3 regions of the Marinobacter sp. B-21 genome follow, and region 3 is predicted to be linked to each of the others. Evidence: predicted binding sites of a transcription regulator. Region 3 holds the regulator's gene; each other region holds the start of a gene.

Region 1 (5,811 bases), on a different contig from region 3:
ATACCAGTGGATTGGAAAGAATCTCACGCAAAGGGCGGCCACCGCCAGGATGTGTTTCCCGTACCAGTTCACCTTTTGCCCGGTAACCGGCGCCCAGTATAAGCAAGGCCGCGCTCTGCACAACCGTCAGACCAACCCAACTGATCAGAAACGGATACTGCTCAGCCGACCCACTGCCAATAGCGGCGACTTCGGGCCCTAGCCAGGCAGCAACCAACCCGCCAAGCAGCACCCGGGCTGCGGCAGAACCTGCCAGCCCCGGAGGCACAGACTCCATGGCTGCGAAACGGTATTGATGAACTACCGCCAATCCGGTGCCACCAACAACCGTCGCCAGGCACAAAAGCGAAAACAATCCGAGCCAGGATGCCAGTGCACCGAGCAATCCGGCCAGCATCCCCATGGTTGCGCCCAGCAGCATCACCCGCTTGCGGCCGAATCGTTCCATCAGCCAGGTGGCAGGCTTGATGGCCAGTACTGTCCCGACGACAACAAGACCGACAGGAAGTGTGGCGTATTCCGCTGCGGGTGCAAGCATACGGCCCTGGATGCTGCCAATGAAAACAATGAAGGGCGCTGTGCACATCGCCAGCGCCTGAGCCGCAACCAGCACCCAGACATTCATGGGCATGGTTTATTTTTTCCTGTAGATAATTCCGGGGTGGCACTGGACCATCTCGTAAAGGTGGGGCAAACCGTTAAGAGATTCAGAGGCACCAAGAACCAGATAACCTCCCGGATTAAGGGTGGCATGCATCCTGGTCAGGATGTCTTTCTTTGATTCCGCTGAGAAATAAATCAGAACGTTGCGACACATCACAATATCGAATTTGCCGAGCATGTATCGCTCCAGCAGGTTCAGCTCCTTGAACTCTACCATGGTCTTGATCTGCGGCTTGATTTGCCAGCCACCGTTCAGGGACGGCGTAAAGAACTGCTTCTGCCGCTCCGGTGATAACCCGCGACCAATGGCGATCATCTCGTATTCGCCCTTACGGGCAACCTCAAGCACGCTTTTGGAAATATCCGTTGCGGTGATTCTTACATCACGCAATTTGCCTGGCCGGAGCCTTCGGAACTCCTCCACAATCATCGCAATCGAGTAAGGTTCCTGCCCGGTTGAACAAGCGGCAGACCAGATTCGAAGCGGCTGGCTGGAATTGCGCTCGGCAAATTCGGGAAGCAGTTTCTCCTGAAGGATCCGGAACGGATGGTTATCACGGAACCACAGGGTTTCATTGGTGGTCATGGCGTCAATAACAACTTCACGCAAACCACCCCGGCCTGGCCGCTTGAGACGATCAAGGAGCTCACCGAGCGAGTTCAGGCTGTTCTCCTCGAGAATCCGGCGTAACCGGCTTTTCACCAGGTACTGCTTGTTCTCTCCCAGCAAAATCCCACAGGCATCCTGCAGGAACGACTTGAAGGCTTCATATTCCTGTGGCGTTATATCCGCTTTCATTGGATCTCTGTTCTGAGTGAATCTCTGAGCAGCTTCATCAACCCTGGTCGATGATTTCCATTACCCGCTCGGCGAGTTCGTCCGGACTGAACTTTGCCATGAAGTCGTCGGCACCGACCTTCTTGACCATGGCCTGATTAAAGACCCCACTGAGAGAGGTGTGCAGCATGATAAACATGTCGGCGAGGGCCGGATCACCCTTAAGCTTCGTCACCAGCGTATAGCCGTCCATCTCTGGCATTTCAACGTCGGAAATGATCAGGGAGAAATGATCCTTTGCCCGCGAACCGTCGGCAGTCACTTCCTTCAGGTATTGATAAGCCTGTTTGCCGTCATTCCTGGTGACGACTTCCATTCCGATAGCCGTCAGGCAACGCTCTATCTGGCGACGGGCCACGGACGAATCATCCACCACCAGGACGGGCAGGTGGCCGGGCACCCGATCGGCACTCTTGCTCAGCACGGCTTCGGTAACATCCTCACCGAGCGGAGAAACTTCTGCAAGAATCTTCTCTACATCAATGATTTCTACCAGCTTATCATCGATCTTGGTGACAGCGGTAAGGTAAACATCCCTTCCGGCACCCCTGGGCGGTGGCAGAATATCTTCCCAGTTCATGTTCATGATCCGGTCGACACCAGTAACGAGGAAGCCCTGGGTTTTACGGTTGTACTCGGTAATGATGACAAAACTGGTCGCCAGCTCTTCCTGTGGAATTCCGGGCAATCCAATGGACATGCTCAGATCAATAATCGGAATGGTTTCGCCCCGGATATGGGCGACCCCCCTGACGACGTTCCGGCTGTTGGGAATAGATGACAGCCTGGGACATTGCAAAACCTCCTTCACCTTGAAAACGTTAATGCCGTAAATCTGACGCCCTCTCAAGCGGAAAAGAAGGAGCTCAAGGCGATTCTGCCCTACCAGCTGCGTGCGCTGGTTTACGCTGTCCAATACCCCTGCCATTTTGTTTCTCCTGGCTGGCCGGCTTTCCGCCGGCATATATCTTGCTGTTCACTGAATATATCGCCGAATAATCGCCTGATCGACGGGAAACCGTCATCTCAGCGGCGGGTCAGCCAACTTAACGGCCATTTTCCCGGAACCCTTAGCATTGTTCGGGTTTTTCTGCCCTGATATTGACAAGCATAGGACAAACTCATACGTATGCGCATCACCAATTTTGCCCTACTCCTGCTAATGTCCAGCCTGAGCGGCCCATTGCTGGCCCAAACCACTGCCAAACAGATCCGGCAGGCCACCCTGGCGTTTCTGGACGACTTTGCCAACGAACAGGCCAGTGCGGGCTATACGGTTTCCTTTGAACCAGGGTCCATCGATAGCCGCCTCACCCTCGCCGGGTGCGAACGCCCCCTGAGTGTCGGGTTCAGCGGCGACCCCTGGAAGAGTACAAGCCCGTCCCTGCTGGTAGCCTGTGAGGGAAGCCGCCCCTGGCGAATGTTCGTTACGGCCTCCATCTCAATCCGTGGGCCCGCCCTGATTGCAACCCGCCCCCTGACTCGCGGTGAGCGGATTACCCCGGATCTGGTGACGCATCAGTCCGTGGAGATCAATGCCTCAAGGCGCGGAGCGATAACCGAGACCGCACAAGCGGTCGGAATGGAGGTTCGGCGATCCATAAATGCCGGCTCTTTGATCACTCCGGATATACTCTCTGCGCCGGATGCGGTAGAGCGTGGGGATCATGTTATCATTACTGCGAAAACCGGCGGATTTTCAGTGCGTTCCCGAGGTAAGGCTCTGGCCAACGCAGGCATAGGAGAGCAAGTTCTGGTCGAGAATCTGAGCTCCTCACGTACGGTAAAGGCGAACGTTGTTGCCCCCGGCCGTGTTGAGATCCAGATGTAGCCGCGCTTCGGCAGCACTTTGCCGGCACGGCAAGATTCTGCCAGGCCCGGTGACAGTAGTAGCGGGAGCAGTAGTGGTTGGGGGTGAAAAAATTTACCGGGTAAAAATATGTTAATCCGGAAGGCAAAAAGTTTCTAAAGGTTTCTGCGGTTCCGCCGTTAAGAAGACATAAACTCGAGTAAGCGCCGCAAACGTGTGCGCATCAGGCAAGCAGGTATCGATATGTCAGTTGACTTCAATGGAATTGGCCCCGGCCAGGTCAACACCCAGAGAACCACGGCCGACAAGGGCGCTGGCGCTCAGAGCAGCCAGCCGGCGACCAACGAGCAGGCAAAAACTCAGACCCGGGGAGCCCGGGGTGAAAACGTGAGCCTGAGCAGTCAGGCCAGGAATCTCAAACAGCTGGAACAGAAGCTGGGTGATTATCCTGAGATGGATGATGACCGTATTGAGCAGATCCGTTCCGCTCTCGAAAACGGGACCTACAAAATTGACGCCGAAAAACTGGCCCAGAAAATGCTTGAGATGGATGAAAGCATTTTCGGGTGAGTAAATCATGGCAGCAATCGATGATCTGAAGGCTCTTCTATCCCAGGATGTCAGCCAGCTGGACACACTCGCTGACATTCTCGGCAGGGAAAAAACCTGCCTTGCCACCTCCGATCTCCAGGCTCTGAACGAATTGACCAGAGAGAAAAACGATCTTCTCGGGGCCATTCGTGAGCGGGCAAAGCAGAAAATCCGGACGCTGGTTCAGATGGGCTATCGCCCCGAGAGCGGAGAGCCCTCCCGCTTTATTCGCAGTGCGGGCCTTTCTGAGCTTTATCAGCTCTGGCAGGAAGCGGACCAGAAACTGCGAGCCTGTCAGACCCTGAACCAGAACAACGGTCGGGTGATCACCCATCTGCAAAAACGCCTGACCCGGCTGGCCGACATTTTCCGGGGCGCCAATAGCCAGCAGAAGCTCTACGGAGCACGTGGTGAGCACACGACAGTTTCAAGCCGGACAGTGCTCGCAAGCGCCTGAAAACCGCGCTGGCCTTGGCCCATAACCGTTTCTATCGGGTGTAAATGGTCATCCGGGAGTCCGGGTGGAACCGGATATCCTGAATGGTCACGTTGCCCATTGACGCGCCCTGGCCTCCGGTAACACGGATATTGTCCATGCGGATTTCTTCAATACGTTCCGGAAAGGCCAGCATCAGCGCCCCGTCTTCCCGAACCGCGTAACGGGGCTCATCCTCCCGGTAGTGAACGCCGGAAATGGTAAGGTCTGAATCCAGGAAGTTCAGAACCGGCACGAAGATATTTGCCGTCAGTTTCATCCCCTCAATAACGTCAGCCGCCGGGCTTCCTCCCTGGCTGTCGCCACCGGCCGGATTCTCTGCCATCGCCCCGACCAGTCCGATCCGGTCTAGCAGGGTCGGATCACCCTGCCCCGATACGGCCGCCAGCTCGGTCTCGGTCAGCGGCGCAAGATTCCCTCTCTCATAGAGTTCGCCGGCTTCCAACGCCGACTGGGAGGTATCTGCACTGTTACTGGCCGCAAACGTCACCAGCGGCTGGAACGGAAGCGTAACCATGGTCACCAGGGCCGCCGCGTTACGATAGCGGGACTGGTGCTTGAGAACCCGGTGAAGTTCCTTATCCGTGATCCAACCGGCCTGAATGAGCACTTCACCGAGGCGTTGGCCGGTTTCGCGCTGAATTCTCAGGCCTTCATCCAGCTGGCCTTCAGACAGATACCCGCGATTGACAAGTAATCGCCCAAGGCGTGACTTTTCTTCAAATCCCTGGCGGATTCTCACCCAGTTTCTCCTTATTCAACAGTGAAAACCGTACAACCCTGCCCGGCGAATGTGATGCACTCATTCCTGCATCCGAAAAGGTTAGCTGATCACAATCAAATGTGCGTGGATACAGTCCCCGTTTTACAATCACGTTCTGCTAAGATCACGCACCGGAAAACAGAATTCACTGAATTGTCGCAGGAAAAGCCCCTGCGAATAACACAGAGAGCGGCCGAAAATGACAAATCTGGTAAAACCCTTGAAAAGTGTGACTCCCGTACTGTTGATACTTCTCTCTTTGCTTTTGCCCGCTGGCACTGCTCTGGCCCAGAGCAGTGGCCAACCAGCCGATGAACCGCTTCCGAAAGTCCGGATGGTGACCAGTGAAGGTGCCCTTGAACTGCAGCTCCGCCCGGATGTTGCCCCTGCAACCGTTGCCAACTTTCTGGAGTACGCACGGGCCGGATTCTTCGACGACACCATCTTTCATCGGGTCATTCCCGGCTTCATGATCCAAGGTGGCGGGTTTACCGATGACCTCTCCCGCAAACCGACCCGCGCCCCCATCAAGAACGAAGCCAGATCCACACTTCCCAACCTCCGTGGAACCATTGCCATGGCCCGGACCAGCTCTCCGGATTCCGCCACCTCACAGTTCTTCATCAATCTGTCAGACAACGATTTCCTCA
Region 2 (5,811 bases), on a different contig from region 3:
ACGGCTTGCCGCGAACAGTTCGACGCGGACCCCGAACGGTATGTTCGGGCGCACCGGCAGCATGGGTCAAGGCGTGGGTGAACCTGGCAGCATTCGTGACCGTGATCGGCAACGCCCTGGCTGTTGAGTGATGCCCGGCTTTGCTGCAGGCTGACAGGGATTCTGTCGCCGACCCCTCTATGTCGATGACGTGGGCGCCAGATCGAGACGGCGGCACGGTCGGGGTTGGTCAGCTGCCGATATCGCCCCACAGCCATTGGCAAAGCGCCATGGCTGCAACCGGTGCGGTTTCGGTTCTCAGTACCCGAGGGCCCAGGGCCACCGGCAGGAAACCTTCTTTTTCCGCCTGGACGATTTCCTCTCGGGAAAGTCCGCCCTCGGGGCCAATCATCAGGGCGACGCGTTCGGGGGGGATAATGGCTTTGAGTGCGTGCTTGGTGCGGTGGTGAAGGACAAGACGCACCTCGCAGTCCCGGCTGTGTTCCAGCCACTCGGAAACGGTCATCACCGGCAGGATCTCGGGCACCCGGGCGCGGCCACATTGCTCGGCGGCGCTGATGGCGACGGATTGCCAGTGGCGCAGGCGCTTGTCTTCCCGGTCGCCCCTGAGTTTGACGTCACAACGTTCGGTGGTTAACGGCACGATGCGGGTGGCGCCCATTTCCACGGCTTTTTGCACGGCGTAGTCCATGCGGTCGCCTTTGGAAAGGGTCTGGCCAAGGACGATTTCCAGGGGGGACTCGGTGGCGTTGGCTTCCGGCGTGCCCACCTGTACTTCAACGTTTCTTTTGCTGGCACTGATAATCGTGGCGGGGTAGTCGTTGCCGTTACCGTTGAACAGCAGCAGTTCCTGCCCCGGCTGCATGCGCAATACCCGGCCCACGTGCTGGGCGGCATTGTCATCAAGATCAGCGGTTGCGCCCTCGCTGAGGGCGGAATCGGTGTAGATGCGGGGTATGCGCATGGATGGTTCTCTCAGGTTACGGGACGGTTCTCAGTCCCGAACCGCGATTTCTATGCCTTCCGTTGCGACCTGGGCGAGGTGCCGGATCTGTTCTTCGGTGATTACGTAAGGCGGCATGAAGTAAACCACATTACCCAGGGGGCGAAGCAAGGCCTGGCGGGTCAATGAATGCTGATACACCCGGATTCCCCGCCGTTCCTGCCAGGGGAACGGGGTTTTCGATGCCTTGTCTTTCACCATCTCTACGGCGAGGGTCATGCCGTGCTGGCGGATATCTCCCACGTTGGGGTGGTCCGCCAGGTGGGCAACAGATTCGGCCATGCAGGTGGAGAGCCTGCGATTGCTCTCGATAACGTTGTCGTCCCGGAAGGTGTCCAGGGTGGCCAGTGCCACAGCGCAGCCAATTGGGTTGCCAGTGTAGCTGTGGCTGTGCAGGAAGGCCTTGAGGGTTTCATAGTCGTCGTAAAATGCGTTGTAGACATCATCGGTGGTCAGCACTACGGACAGCGGCAGGTAGCCAGCGGTCAGCCCCTTGGACAGACACATGAAATCCGGGGTGATGCCCGACTGCTCGCAGGCGAACAGGGTGCCGGTTCGGCCAAAGCCCACTGCAATCTCATCGGCAATCAGGTGCACGCCATAGCGGTCGCAGGCTTCTCTCAGCCTGGTGTGGTAAATCGGGTGGTGCATGCGCATGCCGCCGGCACACTGGATTAAAGGTTCCACCACCACGGCGCAGATTTCGTCGTGCTTTTCGGCCAGCAGTGTTTCCATGGCCTCAAACTGGCGCAGTGCGTAATCCTCATCGGTCTCACCCGGTTCTTTGTTAAACGCATCTGGGGAGGGCGCCGTCAGGACTTCCATCAACAAAGGCTGGTAGGTGTCCTTGTACAGAGATACATCGCCGAGGGCCAGTGCGCCCAGAGTTTCCCCATGGTAGCTGTTGCTCAGGTTCACGAAGTTTTTCTTGCCCGGTTTACCGTGGTTTTTCCAGTAGTGGAAGCTCATCTTGAGGGCGGCTTCGATCGCAGACGAGCCGTTGTCGGCGTAAAAGCATTTGTTGAGTCCTTCCGGAGTTGCCTCAATCAGGCGCTCGGACAGGTTGACCACGGGCTCATGGGTAAAGCCGGCCAGGATGACATGCTCAAGCTGGCCAATTTGTTCCTGGATCGCGGCGTTGATTCTCGGATTGGCATGGCCGAACAGGTTGACCCACCAGGAGCTCACGGCGTCGATGAACCGGTTGCCCTCGAAGTCTTCCAGCCAGACACCTTCGCCCCGCTTGATCGGGACCAGTGGCAGGGTTCCTTCATGGTCTTTCATCTGGGTGCAGGGATGCCACACGGATTTGAGGCCACGGGCGACGAGGTCAGCATTGCGCATGAGAATTCTCCATCAGACGGTCGTGTTCTGGATTGTCGGCGGTTAACCTGTGCGGATATTACCGTTAACAGCGGCGACTGGCCAATGCCGACAAACTTCCAGAGCCTCGGAATTCCTTAAGAAAGACTAAGGGGACGCTGATGGGACGGGGATTAAAAAATCCCAATAATTTACTGTAGCAGGATTTCAGGACGCAGGCCCATTGACCGGGCCTGCTTTCACTTGACCAAAATCACTGGAAAAGCGTCCGTAATCAGAAGCTTTTACTCCAGCCAAGCCAGAATTTCGGATCATCCGAGTTGACGGAGCCAAGGGCGCTGTCCGGGTCGATATCCGAATATTCCAGATTGATACTGACGGAGCCGAGCGTTCCCGCATCCTTGGTCACGTTGACGGCGGCGTGTCCATAGCTCGCCTCGCCCACGGACGGTTTTTTGTCGTCGGTAAAGTCGTAGTAGCCTAATGTAACACCTGCACTGAAATCATTTTCCAATGGCATGTGGGCGCTCAGGTAATAGAAGACATCACCTTCCACGAACAGCCCTGGTGTGCTGTTGTCACTGTTTACTGTATAGGCTAGCCCCGCGGATAAATACCCGTAACTCAGCTCCCCGTATATCTCCCCGAAATCAATAGAGGCGGGAGCGTCCGGGTAAGCATAATATATATACCCGACGTCATATCCGATATCGTTGATAGCGCCCGAGTAACCCGCATAGAGGTCAAACTCATAGCTGGTCCCGTCGCCAAAATCCACATTGGAACCCCATACACCGGCATACAAGCCGGACGCATGCTCGTAGTCGAGCCCACCCTGGACAGCAGCTGAATTGTCTGTTTGTGTCACGCCACGGAAGAGGTAATTGCTGGAGACGCCTACATTGGCGCTTACGTCAGCGCTGACCATTGAAGGAGTTGCCTGAAGAACTGCAAACAGACCAACACCGAGCAATCCGGATTTTCTGAGAACTTGCTTATCCATTATGTACACCTTTTTAAGTTGCGCTTTTCGCATTCCTCAGGAGCAAACAAGGTGCCAATCATTATAACTTGTTGTTTATTATAACTTTAATTCTAAAAAGCAGTAGCGAAGTCCGATTCATAAATCCGCAGCGCCCCAAAATGGAGCGATATCCATCGTTCGATCAGTGTGGCGCTCGATTTTAGTGCCAGCCTGGTCGCCCTTGACCTTTTTGCGCCCAAAGTCATCCGGCCAGCCCCGGCGCTGTACCGGAACAACGCCGGTCAACGCGCTGCGCGCCATGTCGGGCGCACCATAAAAAAGGGGCAGAAAAATCTGCCCCTGAAACCTGATTAACTCTTTATCTCGCCAGTATCAGCGCCAACGCGGACAGAACCCAAACCCAATAACCATCTTGCTGTTTATACAGCAATTTTACCATTTGGCTTGAGCCTTACATAAGCGGAACCGGGGATCATGCATGATCAAAACGCATACTGGAACCGCGCACGGACCTCATCTCCGCTTTCGCCGCTGGCTTGCTCGCCGTCCATGTAGCTCAAGCCGAGTCGGACATTCTTATTGGCGTAGTAGTTAACACCCAGCGTCGTTTGCTCGCCGTCGGTTGTGGCCAGCCCCACGTCACTGTATTTTCCATCACCCTCTTCAAAACGGGCGATTACTTCCCAGGCACCTCTGGGCGATGACGGCTTTACCCGCTTAAACACGCCCGCTTTGTAGGGGCGACTCTCTCCGGTAATGACCCAGCCGAGCTGCACGTAGTAGCCATCGACATCCAACTGCCCTTCCTCGGAATCGAAGTATTCGGCCTGAGCGTGGAAAGGCCCCATACGGCCAGCCAGTTCCAGATTGTAGGTATCGATTTCATCAGCCTGAACATCGGCCTCACGCGTGGTATAACCCGCGCCAAGATGAACAACGGCATCATTCGTTTGAATCGGCGCAAACGTACCCCGTGCCGTTATCGCCGTATTATTGAAGTCGTTGCTGCCGTCACCATCCGCTTCAAAATAACCGATACCGTAGGTCCAGTTACTTCCCTTCCCGCTCAGCTGAATACCGCCACTGCGTCCGGGAGCATAACGCTCGGTCATGGCGGAGCGCTCTAGCGCGGAAATGTCTTTCGAGCTTGTCAGTTCTTCCAGGCCGAAAGGCTCTTTCTGCTTACCGATGGTGACGCTTGCAACTGAGCCAAACCCCAGGTACCGAATGTAAAGGTCTTCGACGTCACCGCCGTCGGCACCCTCACTTTCCGCGACGTTAAACTGAGTCTTGTAGGCCCAGTCGCCATAATGGCCCTTGACGTATAAGCGTGCACGCCGCACATCAAAATCCTTGGTATCAACGCCGTTGTCATCCGACTGCGTTGCGTCGTAATCCCACTGGATACGGCCACCAAGCTGAAAGGATGCCAAATCATCAGACGTTTTGACCTCAATACCACTCTCGGTATTGATCACCAGGTCCTCACCGTCAGTCGTAACAGTACCGGCCTGTGCGGAAACAGCGGAAACCGCCAGCATCAAGCTCAAATATTTCTTAGCCATGGTTTTCTCTTACCTTGTCGGTTTGCTTGTGTATTTTGGAACACCGGGGTAAGTGTATTTGGCTAACATTGCGAAAAAGTTACAGAAAACCAATTAGTCGACCCTGAAAAAAGAAAAACCTGAAGAAAAGCCCCCGGAAGCAGGGGCTTTGTCTGGGCGGCTTAGCTCAGTGCGCGAGTACCCGTGACAGGAATGACTGGGTGCGCTCGTTCTGGGGGTTGTCGAAGACGTCTTCGGGTTTGCCTTGCTCGACAATCTGGCCCTCGTGGATGTAGATCACCCGGTCGGCCACTTCGCGGGCAAAGCCCATTTCGTGGGTGACGACCATCATGGTCATCCCTTCTTTGGCCAGCTCGCGCATGACGTCCAGCACTTCACCGATCATTTCCGGATCCAGGGCTGACGTTGGCTCGTCGAACAGCATCAGGCGCGGTTCCATGGCCAGGGCCCGGGCAATGGCAACGCGTTGTTGTTGGCCGCCCGACAGATGGCTTGGATACTTGTCTGCCTGATTTCCGATGCCAACCCGGCTCAGCAGTCGTTCAGCAGTGGCATTGGCAACTGTCGGTGATTCGCTCTTGACCTTCCGGGGTGCCAGCATGATGTTCTTCTTCACCGTGAGGTGCGGGAACAGGTTGAACTGCTGGAATACCATACCGACTTCCTTGCGGATCTCGGCCAGGGCTTTCGGATTACCGCTCTTTGGCGCAAGCTCGTGGCCATCCACCTTCAGATGACCGGATTCAAACTCTTCCAGGCCATTGACGCAACGGATCAGGGTGGACTTACCGGAGCCACTGGCGCCGATAATGACCACCACTTCGCCTTGTTCGACGGTTAAATCTATATCTTTCAGGACATGCAGGTTGCCGAAGTACTTGTTCATGCCCTTCATTTCTACAATATGAGTCATGGGTACCTTTCCTTCAGACAGA
Region 3 (5,811 bases):
CCTTGATGTCGACGGCATCATGAGCGACGGCAAGCTCTACTTCAGCGCCACCGGCGATGAGCTCAAGGCGTTCAACATTCTCGACGGCCTGGGCCTGAAACAGTTGATGGCTGCGGGCATAACTGTCGCTGTCATCACCGGGCGTAAGTCGCCACTGACGGAAAAACGCATGCGGGACCTCGGTATCCCGCACCTGATGCAGGGGCGAGAGGACAAGAAAGCAGCCCTGCAGGAACTGGTGAGTACCATGAACATCCGCCCGGAAGCGATCGCCTACATGGGCGACGATCTGCCAGACTTGCCAGCCCTGACGTTTGCAGGCCTTGGAATCACAGTGCCCAACGGATACTGGCTGGTCCGGCAGCATGCGGATTACTGTACCAGGGCCCAGGGAGGAAACGGCGCCGTGAGGGAGGCTTGCGACCTGCTGCTTAGCGCCCACGGAAAGCTGGACGCAGCGCTGGCCCCCTACCTGGGGCCTGATCAGGAGGCTGGCACGTGAACTGGCTCCCGGACCGGCCCCGGCTGCAAACGCTGGCACTGGCGGGTACCATTGTCGCGGCGGTGTTTTTGCTGTGGCGAAGTGATGAGCCTCCGGCTATCGACAGGCAGGCCGCCGATCTGAGAGGCGATACCGAACCCGACGGATTCGTGGTCAATGGCAAGTACACCGCGTTCGATGAAGCCGGCAACCCCAAGGTCAGTTTTACCAGCCCGCGGATAGAGCAGTTCGAGGAGGGCAACCTGGCCACCATGGAATCGCCGAGGGCCAAACTCTACAGCGGCACCGGCGATGCCGACACTCTGCCCTGGATTGTGGAAGCCGAGAATGGCAGCCTCCTGCAAAATGAAAACCTGCTTTACCTGACCGGCAATGTCCGGGTACTCCGAAATGTGGGTGGTCGGGACACCACCCTGACAACGCCAACCCTGACCCTGGACAACGACCGGGGCATGGCATACACAGATGCACCCGTAGAAATACGCGACGTGACAGGAACCACCCGTGCCACAGGTATGAAAGCGTGGATCGGCGAGCGGATTCTGGAACTGAACTCTCAGGTGGAAGGACTCTATGAAACCGGAAACTAACCGATACCGGGGCCTGATGGCTGCCCTGCTGACCATCGCCATGGCGGGGCCGGCAGCAGCTTTCGACCTTGGTTCTGACATTCCTATCAAGGTAACCGCAGACAACGCCCGCCTCGACGACGGCCAGGGTATCGCCACCTACACCGGCGATGTAGAGCTGGAACAGGGCGAGACCCATCTGAGCGCGGAGCGTGTGGTTCTGTACCGCGACGAAAACGGCCTGAACCGGATTGAAGCCTTCGGAAGCCCGGCCCGTTACCGCCAGCCAACCCGTGAGGGCGAAGGTGAAACCGACGCCAGGGCGCTGAATATTACCTGGTCGGCCACTGACCAGCGTCTGATCTTTGAACGGCAAGCGGTCATCGAACAGAATGGCAACCTGTTCCGGGGCGATGTCATCCATTATGATACCGTCCGCCGGGTCGTAACTGCCCAAGGCGGCGCCGATACCGGTGAAGGATCCGGCCGGGTAGAAATGGTGATTCAGCCACGCAGCACTGACAGACGTACTGACAGACAGGAATCCGATGGCAGTTCTGAGAGCCAGTAATCTGGCAAAGAGTTATAAACAGAAAAAAGTGGTGATCGACGTTTCCCTGGAAATCCGCAGCGGGGAAATTGTTGGTCTGCTGGGCCCCAATGGCGCCGGTAAAACCACCTGCTTTTACATGATTGTGGGGCTGGTTCCCGCCGACCGCGGCCGGATCACCATCGACAGCCGCGACATCACTCATCTGCCCATGCACGGCCGGGCGCGTCAGGGCATCGGTTACCTGCCCCAGGAAGCCTCGGTATTCCGCAAACTGTCGGTGCGCGACAACATCATGGCCATTCTGGAAACCCGCAAGGGTCTGGGTAAGGCGGAGCGGGAAAAGAAGGTGGAAGAATTGCTCGAAGAATTCCACATTACCCACATTCGTGACAGCATGGGCATGGCCCTGTCCGGCGGCGAGCGCCGGCGTGTGGAAATTGCCAGGGCCCTGGCGATGGAGCCGGCCTTTATCCTCCTGGATGAGCCGTTCGCCGGTGTCGACCCCATTTCCGTGAGCGATATCAAACACATCATCCGGCATCTTCGGGACAAGGGCATTGGTGTGTTGATTACCGACCACAACGTGCGTGAGACCCTGGACATCTGTGAGAATGCCTACATCGTTTCCGGTGGCCACATCATCGCCTCCGGTAATGCCGAGGCCATTCTGGCCAACCAGCAGGTGAAGGAAGTGTATCTGGGCAATGAGTTCCGACTGTGAAATTGGGGTCAGATGAAATTGGGGTCAGATGAAAAGTTCATCTGACCCCAATTTCATCTGACCCCCGGATTGTTTTGATGATCTGTAGCAAGTAAACTCGGCAAAGAACTTGCTAGGGTAATACAGAGCCAAGGCAAGTAACCGACATATAAAGAATTTTTCACTACCTACGACACCAAGCGCTGATGAGTGACGGATCCTGAACCATGGTAATGAAAGCCTCCTTACAGTTAAAGCTGGGTCAGAGCCTGACCATGACACCCCAGCTGCAACAGGCGATCCGGCTTCTACAGCTTTCCACTCTCGACCTTCAGCAGGAAGTCCAGCAGGCCCTGGAATCCAACCCCATGCTGGAGACGTCCGAGGATGAGGATCAGCCGGAGACCGACACCGGGAATGACGAACGGGAGGCCAATGCCACCGAGTCCGCCGCTGAGACAGTTCCCGAACCTTCACCCGACTGGGATGAAACCGAAAACGGTCCGGACTGGTCCTCGGAAAACGAAATCCCGGATAATATCCCGGACGATCTCCCGGTCGACACCGCCTGGGACGATATCTACCAGTCCGCACCGGCATCGGCCGCCCGTAACGATGACGAAAACGATCACGATTTCGAGACCCGCAACTCCCCCACTGACACGCTTCAGGATCACCTGGAATGGCAACTGAACCTGACCCCGATGAGCGAACGGGACCAGGCCATTGCCCACGCTTTGATGGACGCAGTGGATGAACGCGGTTATCTGACCAGTCCGCTGGAAGAGATTCATGCCGGGTTGCTGGATGAAAACGAAGAAGACCCCCTTGAGCTGGATGAAGTCGAGGCGGTCCTTCACCGGCTGCAGCATTTTGATCCTCCCGGCGTGTTCGCCCGGGACCTGCAGGAATGCCTGCTGATCCAGCTCAACCAGCTGCCGCCGGAAACGCCCTGGCTGGCCCAGGCTCGCCTGGTCATCACCCATTACATCAATCTGCTCGGCAACCGCGACTATGCCCAACTGCTACGCCGCAGCCGCCTGAAAGAAGACCAGCTGCGGGATGTACTGGCCCTGATTACCGGTCTGAATCCCCGCCCCGGTGACGTGATTGACCGCACCGAACCTGACTACGTAATTCCGGATGTGATCGTTCGCAAGCACAACGGCCGCTGGCGCGTTGAACTGAATCCGGAAATTGCCCCGCGCATCCGCGTCAATGCCAGCTATGCTTCTCTTATAAGGCGTGCGGACAGCAGTGCCGACAACACTTACCTGCGGGATCAGTTGCAGGAGGCGAAATGGTTTATCAAGAGCCTGCAGAGCCGCAATGAAACCCTGCTGAAAGTGGCGACCCGTATTGTCGAGCACCAGCAAGGATTCCTGGATCAGGGTGAAGAAGCCATGAAACCGCTGATCCTCTCTGATATCGCCCAGGCGGTTGAGATGCATGAGTCCACGATTTCCCGGGTCACCACCCAGAAATACATGCACACCCCCCGGGGAATTTTCGAGCTGAAATATTTCTTCTCCAGCCATGTCAGCACTGACGAAGGCGGTGAATGTTCTTCCACGGCGATCCGCGCGATGATCAAAAAGCTGATTGCCGCGGAAACGCCCAAAAAGCCATTGAGCGACAGTAAAATTGCAGCCATGCTAGGAGAACAGGGAATCAAGGTTGCGCGACGCACCGTTGCCAAGTACCGGGAGGCCATGCACATTCCGCCTTCGAACGAACGCAAGCGGCTGGTCTGAACACCCCGGGGTCCGGGCGCAACGTACTATTCGCCGGCGCACAATGCGCCAGCACCCAGACCGGCTCCCGGGAGCCGGAACGATGACAACAGGAGACGCCTATGCAACTCAATATTTCAGGCCATCACGTAGAACTGACTCCCGCACTGAAGGATTATGTTTCAGAGAAGTTCCAGAAGCTCGAGCGTCACTTTGACCACATCAGCAACTGCCAGGTAACCCTGGAAGTGGAGAAGGTGCGCCAGATTGCGGAAGCCACGCTGCACGTGGTTGGTGGTGAGATTCACGCAAAGGCAGAAAATGAGGATATGTACGCAGCCATCGATGTCCTGATCGACAAGCTGGACCGCCAGATTCTCAAACACAAGGAAAAGAATGTAGACCGGATGCACGGAAACGGCTCTCGCTAACTGGCTGTTTTCATGCAAGTCATCCAATCGAGCTGCGACACGGCTGACGTGTCGCAGCCTTTTTTTAACGGAAATGCAGTCGATCCATGAGCGACACATCCCTGACCATAGACAACATACTTGCACCGGAGCTCACCCTCTGTCGGGTGTCGGCATCCAGCAAGAAGCGGGCTCTGGAGTTTATTGCCGAGCAGATAAACCTCCAGGACAATACGCTCAGCGAAACCCAGATATTCAATAACCTGATCTCACGGGAGCGTCTGGGTAGCACCGGTATTGGCCAGGGAATTGCCATCCCACACTGCCGCCTGGAAGGCCTGGATCATGTGGTGGGCGTACTGATGACGCTGGAAGAAAGCGTCGAGTTTGACGCCATCGACAATCAGCCGGTAGATCTGATCTTCGCCCTGGTCGTGCCCAAGGAGGCCACCAGCGAACACCTGGAACTGCTCAGCCAGCTGGCGGAAAAATTCAATGAGCGGTCGTTCTGTGATCGCCTGCGGCAATGCGAGGACGCCAGCACCCTGTACGAGCGCATGACCGCCTCAAGCGGATGACATTCATTGCAGTGGAGGTACGTGGTCATGAAGCTGATTATCGTCAGTGGCAGGTCCGGATCGGGCAAGAGTACCGCACTTCATGTTCTGGAAGACCTGGGCTTCTATTGCATAGACAACCTCCCGATCGGCCTGCTTTTCCCCCTTACCCGGGAAGCCGCCAGCCAGACAAAACCGGGCCGCCTCGGCAAGATGGCCGTGAGCATTGACGCCCGTAACCTTTCCGGAGAACTGGCCAACTTCGAAGAGATCTACCGCCGCCTCCAGGAAACAGGGGTGACCGTTGAGATCATCTTCCTGGATGCCGACGAACAGTCCCTGCTGCAGCGTTTTCATGCGACTCGCCGAAAGCACCCCCTGAGCGATGACAAGACCTCGCTGCGGGAAGCCATCACCAGTGAAAAGAAGCTTCTTGAACCGCTGTCCAAGCTCTCCGACCTGTATGTGAACACCACCGGCATGTCCATGTACGAACTCCGGGATATGGTGAAGCAGCGGGTTGTCGGCAGGAAGGAGCAGGAACTGGCCCTGCTGTTCCAGTCGTTTGGCTTCAAGCACGGTGTACCGCTGGATTCGGACTATGTCTTCGACGTTCGATGTCTGCCTAACCCTTACTGGGATACCAGCCTTCGGAAGTATGTGGGCACCGATCAGCCGGTGATCGAATTTCTTGAAAAGGAACCGGCGAGCCGAAAGATGATCGATGATCTCAAGGCTTTCCTGGACACCTGGTTACCCTCCTTCGCGGACAGCAACCGCAGCTACA

The links. The regulator sigma-54, encoded in region 3, starts transcription at its own class of promoters, with help from an activator protein. The targets are predictions, from matches to a motif close to ANTGGCATNNANNTTGCTNT.
Region 1: a site for sigma-54 is predicted at 2,458-2,477, ahead of flgA (flagellar basal body P-ring formation chaperone FlgA). Genes of this name have one in related genera too.
Region 2: a site for sigma-54 is predicted at 3,369-3,388, ahead of AC13C0_RS02850 (TorF family putative porin). Genes of this name have one in related genera too.

Annotation. Positions count from the first base shown of each region.
Region 1 is NZ_JBSXNZ010000070.1:2,751-8,561, forward strand. Features, by position in the region: gene AC13C0_RS09220 (MFS transporter) at 1-631, opposite strand, end outside; gene AC13C0_RS09225 (CheR family methyltransferase) at 635-1,462, opposite strand; gene AC13C0_RS09230 (chemotaxis protein CheV) at 1,500-2,429, opposite strand; gene flgA (flagellar basal body P-ring formation chaperone FlgA) at 2,631-3,332, shown strand; gene flgM (flagellar biosynthesis anti-sigma factor FlgM) at 3,555-3,881, shown strand; gene AC13C0_RS09245 (flagella synthesis protein FlgN) at 3,889-4,359, shown strand; gene AC13C0_RS09250 (cyclic di-GMP-binding domain-containing protein, MshE-related) at 4,391-5,140, opposite strand; gene AC13C0_RS09255 (peptidylprolyl isomerase) at 5,361-5,811, shown strand, end outside.
Region 2 is NZ_JBSXNZ010000047.1:862-6,672, forward strand. Features, by position in the region: gene AC13C0_RS02835 (YHS domain-containing protein) at 1-81, shown strand, start outside; gene AC13C0_RS02840 (16S rRNA (uracil(1498)-N(3))-methyltransferase) at 230-964, opposite strand; gene AC13C0_RS02845 (adenosylmethionine--8-amino-7-oxononanoate transaminase) at 995-2,347, opposite strand; gene AC13C0_RS02850 (TorF family putative porin) at 2,601-3,329, opposite strand; gene AC13C0_RS02855 (hypothetical protein) at 3,447-3,611, opposite strand; gene AC13C0_RS02860 (OprO/OprP family phosphate-selective porin) at 3,794-4,876, opposite strand; gene AC13C0_RS02865 (amino acid ABC transporter ATP-binding protein) at 5,043-5,789, opposite strand; gene AC13C0_RS02870 (amino acid ABC transporter permease) at 5,803-5,811, opposite strand, start outside.
Region 3 is NZ_JBSXNZ010000064.1:36,529-42,339, forward strand. Features, by position in the region: gene AC13C0_RS07185 (KdsC family phosphatase) at 1-502, shown strand, start outside; gene lptC (LPS export ABC transporter periplasmic protein LptC) at 499-1,092, shown strand; gene lptA (lipopolysaccharide transport periplasmic protein LptA) at 1,076-1,642, shown strand; gene lptB (LPS export ABC transporter ATP-binding protein) at 1,620-2,345, shown strand; gene AC13C0_RS07205 (RNA polymerase factor sigma-54) at 2,558-4,078, shown strand; gene hpf (ribosome hibernation promoting factor) at 4,180-4,488, shown strand; gene ptsN (PTS IIA-like nitrogen regulatory protein PtsN) at 4,575-5,045, shown strand; gene rapZ (RNase adapter RapZ) at 5,073-5,811, shown strand, end outside.